2 regions of the Flavobacterium arundinis genome follow, and region 2 is predicted to be linked to the other one. Evidence: riboswitches for the same ligand, from Rfam matches in the RefSeq annotation. Region 2 holds a riboswitch; the other holds the start of a gene.
What was found. Region 2 has a riboswitch for S-adenosylmethionine ahead of AAEO56_RS05350 (homocysteine S-methyltransferase family protein). Riboswitches for the same ligand answer to the same signal wherever they lie in the genome.

Region 1: linked by a shared signal. The riboswitch ahead of AAEO56_RS00760 (trans-sulfuration enzyme family protein) and the one ahead of AAEO56_RS05350 (homocysteine S-methyltransferase family protein) in region 2 are both predicted to bind S-adenosylmethionine.

The regions. Positions count from the first base shown of each region.
Region 1 is NZ_JBBYHR010000001.1:173,659-176,118, forward strand. It holds gene AAEO56_RS00750 (DUF6146 family protein) at 71-517, shown strand; gene AAEO56_RS00755 (DUF6787 family protein) at 548-853, shown strand; SAM riboswitch class I at 1,038-1,146, shown strand; gene AAEO56_RS00760 (trans-sulfuration enzyme family protein) at 1,296-2,460, shown strand, end outside.
Region 2 is NZ_JBBYHR010000002.1:509,445-511,904, forward strand. It holds gene AAEO56_RS05350 (homocysteine S-methyltransferase family protein) at 1-932, opposite strand, end outside; SAM riboswitch class I at 1,085-1,192, opposite strand; gene AAEO56_RS05355 (hypothetical protein) at 1,386-1,841, shown strand; gene AAEO56_RS05360 (DUF4145 domain-containing protein) at 1,832-2,460, shown strand, end outside.

The sequences.
Region 1 (2,460 bases), on a different contig from region 2:
ATAATAAAGGTGCCTATATGATATATGGCACCTTTATTTTTTTAAATTTATACCTTATTTACTGAAAATCATGAGAGTATACATTGCAATTATAGTCGCCGTACTGACGGTAACTATAGGCTGTGGCAGCAAGGATAATGTTATGTATCCTGCAAATGCTAATGCCAATGAGGTAGCGGCAAGCGCCGTAAATGACACCGTGCGGATTGCCAATGACTCACTTGAATATGAAGTGATCATTATCGACCCCGGATTCTCTACATGGCTGGCTTCGAGGGCACGGCAGCGCGGTTACTATTCACAGCCGTACCTTCAGAACAAGAACCGCTTTTGGGTGACAGAATGGAACACGCGTGTAATGGAGCCGCAACGCTTTGGAGACCTTTACCAAATGCGCATTGATTATGATTATAGTGTCGATTATGGCTACGAGGTGAATTACCTGTTATATAATTATTTGGTTTATTTCCAAATAACGAATAACCAAAAGCTAGGAGGTATTGTTCCCTACCCATAAATCCGGTATATTTGCGCCAGCAAAACCAACATGGAAAAATTAAAGAAACGCTGGGGCATAACGAGCAACTACCAACTGGTGGTTATCTTTATCGTTTTTGCCGTTACAGGGTCATCTTCTGCCTATTTATCCAAACCGATATTGGCTGCATTGGGCTTTAAGAGAGACCTCTTTTCTCCATGGCTTTACTGGCCTTTGTACATCATTTTTATCTTTCCTATTTACCAGGTTTTACTAGTGTTTTTTGGGTTCATTTCGGGGCAGTTCAAATTCTTTTGGGCGTTTGAGAAACGAATGCTGAAGGCGGTTGGATTTGGATTCCTTTTTAAGGATTAATTAGGCTGCTATTATTATCGATATACTAAATAACACTATTTATCACAATCTACTCAAGTTAAATTTATAACATTTTTAAACTGATTATCAATTAGTTGCAAAATAGATTAAAAATTTTATAGAATAAATTTGGAAATTAAAAAGTTTGTCCCGTAAATTTGCTCCAAGTTCTTTAAAAAATTATTTCTTATCCAGAAAGACCGAGGGAATTGACCCTATGACGTCTTGGCAACCTGTTCGTAATTGAATAAGGTGCCACATTCAACCCCCTGCATTGCGGGGAAAGATAAGCTTAGAAAATAGTACATAATACCTCAAAATATTATATGCTCTTCTGACTTATCGGAAGGGCATTTTTTGTTTTAATGCCCTTTCGATAGAACTGGTTTAGAATTTTTTTTACAAGACGAAAAAAATTATTTAACACGCTAAATCAACAAAAATGAAAGAGCAGACCCAAATTTTACACAGCATCCCGGTTGACCCGCTAACAGGCAGTATCTCAACCCCTATTTACCAAACATCAACATTCGTACAAGACGCGCCTGGGGTACATAAAGGCTATGACTATGCCCGCAGCAACAATCCTACACGCAAAGTGCTTGAAGACTGTATTGCCAAACTCGAGAACGGAACGAATGGCTATGCGTTTGCCAGCGGGCTCGCAGCTATCGACGCGGTTATAAAGCTCCTTGAATCCGGCGACGAAGTGATCGCAGTAGATGATATTTACGGCGGCGCATTCAGGCTGTTTACGCACATTTACCAAAAATTCGGCATCAGCATCAACTATGTGGATACAACCAATGCCGCTAACGTGGCAGATGCTATCACGTCGAAAACAAAGCTCATCTGGATCGAGTCGCCTACCAACCCGACATTAAAAATATCAGATATTGCCGCTATCGCTGAGATCGCAAAAGCCAATAACGTATTGCTTTGCGTAGACAATACCTTCGCATCACCGGCTTCGCAAAAACCTATTGATCTCGGCGCCGATATCGTGATACACAGCGCGACCAAATACCTGGCAGGCCACAGCGACCTCATTGCCGGACTGGTGGTAACCGCTACACAGGAACTGGGAGACAAGATAAAATTCATCCAGAATGCTTCCGGCGCTATACTTGGGCCATTCGATAGCTGGTTGGTGATACGCGGTATCGAGACACTTACACTCCGCATAAGGCAGCACTCGGAGAACGCACAAAAGATTGCAGAGTTCCTGTCGGAAGAGAAGCTTATCAAAAATGTATATTTCCCAGGACTTCCCTCCCACCACAACCACGATATTGCCAAAAGACAGCAAAAATACTTCGGTGGTGTAATTGCTTTTGATCTCGTGATCGATGATAAGGAACTGGCTTCGCAAATCGTTTCATCGACTAAACTATTCAAATTGGCGGAAAGCCTTGGCGGCGTAAAGAGCCTTTGCTGCCTGCCATGTGAAATGACCCATAAGTCCATCCCGGCAGAGAAACGATACCAGTCGGGCGTGACGGACAGCCTCATCCGCTTATCTGTGGGGCTTGAAGATGCCGACGACCTTATCGCCGACCTGAAGCAGGCCATTGCCGCAGCTGTAGCGAAAACTGCTGTAACCAATT
Region 2 (2,460 bases):
TTAATATGCTCAGGCGTTGTCCCGCAACAACCTCCAATAATATTTATCAGGTTATCATCAAGGTATTCCTTGATCAATTGTTGCATCTCTGCGGGAGTCTGGTCGTATTCGCCAAAGGCATTGGGCAGGCCTGCATTTGGGTGTGCCGAAATGTTGAGCGTGGTATTGTGCGCCAGCCTTTTTAGGTAAGGCTTAAGCTGGTCGGCGCCAAGGGCACAGTTGAAGCCCACGCTTAGCAATGGTATGTGCGAAATGGAGATAAGGAATGCCTCAACCGTTTGTCCGGAGAGCGTGCGACCCGATGCATCGGTTATGGTGCCGCTGACCATGATGGGGATGTCAATGCCGAGTTCGTCCTTTACTTCCTCGATGGCATAAAGGGCGGCTTTGGCGTTAAGCGTATCGAATATGGTTTCCACTAAAAGGATATCTACGCCGCCATCTATCAGGGCTTTTACCTGTTCTTTGTAGGCAATGAGCAGGTCGTCGAAGGTTACGGCACGGTAGCCCGGGTCATTCACATCGGGGCTCATGCTGGCGGTACGGTTGGTCGGGCCTATCGAACCTGCGACAAACCTTGGCCTGTCGGTAAACTCATCGGCTACCTCACGGGCAATTTTGGCAGACTCATAATTAAGTTCGTATACCAAATCTTCCAGGTGGTAGTCGGCCATACCGATGGTGGTTCCTGAAAAGGTATTCGTTTCCACAATATCGGCGCCTGCCGCAAAATACTGGCGGTGCACGCCTTTTACGGCTTCGGGCTGCGTGATAGATAGCAGGTCGTTGTTGCCCTTTAGCGAATGCGGGAAATCCTTAAAGCGTTCGCCGCGGAAATCTTCTTCCGAAAAGTTATGGCGCTGCAGCATGGTGCCCATCGCGCCGTCGAGTACGAGGATACGTTCGTTTATAACTTGTTGTATTTTAGACATAATTTTAGTTCAAAGTTTAAGGTTTAAAGTCCAAAGTTGCCTCTGAGACCGAAAAAAACTTGTAGCGAAGACGGGAATTGAACCTGTGATTCGCTCGTGCTTTACTAAATATGTCATCAAAAATGGAAGGGAAATACCGTGAAGTATTTCGTGTGTTATCTATCCGCACGTGAGTTTGGTAGAATTTAGCACCTTCTTTAAAGATTAAAGGGTTGCTAAGGCTTCATAGGGTCTATTCCCTCTGCCTTTCGTGATAACGTATCAGTGTGTAAAAGAACAGGACAAAGAAACGGAATAAAATGGGAAGATGCAAATTTATGTTTTGGCAATAATCAATTACCATTTAATATTTATATTTACTAAAAGTTCGACTAAATGAGGTATTCAAAAATCGAAGAACCGAATAAGGAATTTTATTGTTATTTGGGTCTGCTATCAACCAAATTTGCAAAGATGGAATCAAATATAATGGACATCTTAGGCTTGTTAATTGTCGATGATTACATTTTGACATCCCTTATTTTTCAAGGTAATACATTACAAACAAATATTGAATTACTAAAAAAAGTTAGCAAACATCGTCAATTTGAAAAAAACATAATTGATGATTTGATTGGAAAAATAGGGAATATTAAATCTAAAAGAAATCTTTTTATTCATGGAGTATGGGGCGAACCATATGAATTTGAAAATGATATTTTGATAAAATGCTATGAATCCAGGTTACATATTGAAACAGAGGTAAAAAATGGATTTACGACTACATGGACATCCAAACAAAAAGAGCATGAATTTAGGTTAACATATATTAGAAAACTTGTAATTGATATAGATCATATAATCTTAGCACAAGATTCATTGATTAACAGGTTAGATCAGTATTTAATAGAAAACAACACATGGGAATAAATCGAATCATTTGGAAATATACCTTTACAGTAGAAAGATTACCAGAATGGATTTGTCCAACCTGTAAAAAAGGGAACCTAACCGGCAATAAAAGCAATTTCATTATACATGAAGATAGCGCTTCAAAAACTATGCTTAAAGAGCGCGACTGGGAAGCCTCTTGGATTACAGGGGTTTTTACTGGAATGATTCAATGTAATAATTCAAAATGTATGGAATTCGTAGCGGTCATTGGTGATATGTCTGTAGAAGAAGAACATGTATATGATGATAAATATGATGATGTAGAATACGTAGCGTATGAAGTTTTGAAACCTAAAATATTTATACCTCCTTTGCAGATATTTGACTTGAATGATAATCTACCTCCATCAATCAACATGTATATACGTGAGGCGTTTTCCCTTTATCATGTTGACACCTCTGCCTGTGCTAATAAAATTAGAATTGTAGTTGAGCTTTTGATGGATTTTTATAAGATTAAAAAAACAATTATAACCAGTAGGAGAAAAAGAAAAAGAGTAACATTACATGAAAGGATTGAACTCTTCAAAGAGAAATTTTCTTCTGAAGGTGAATTATTAATGGCCATCAAATGGATTGGAAATATTGGAAGTCA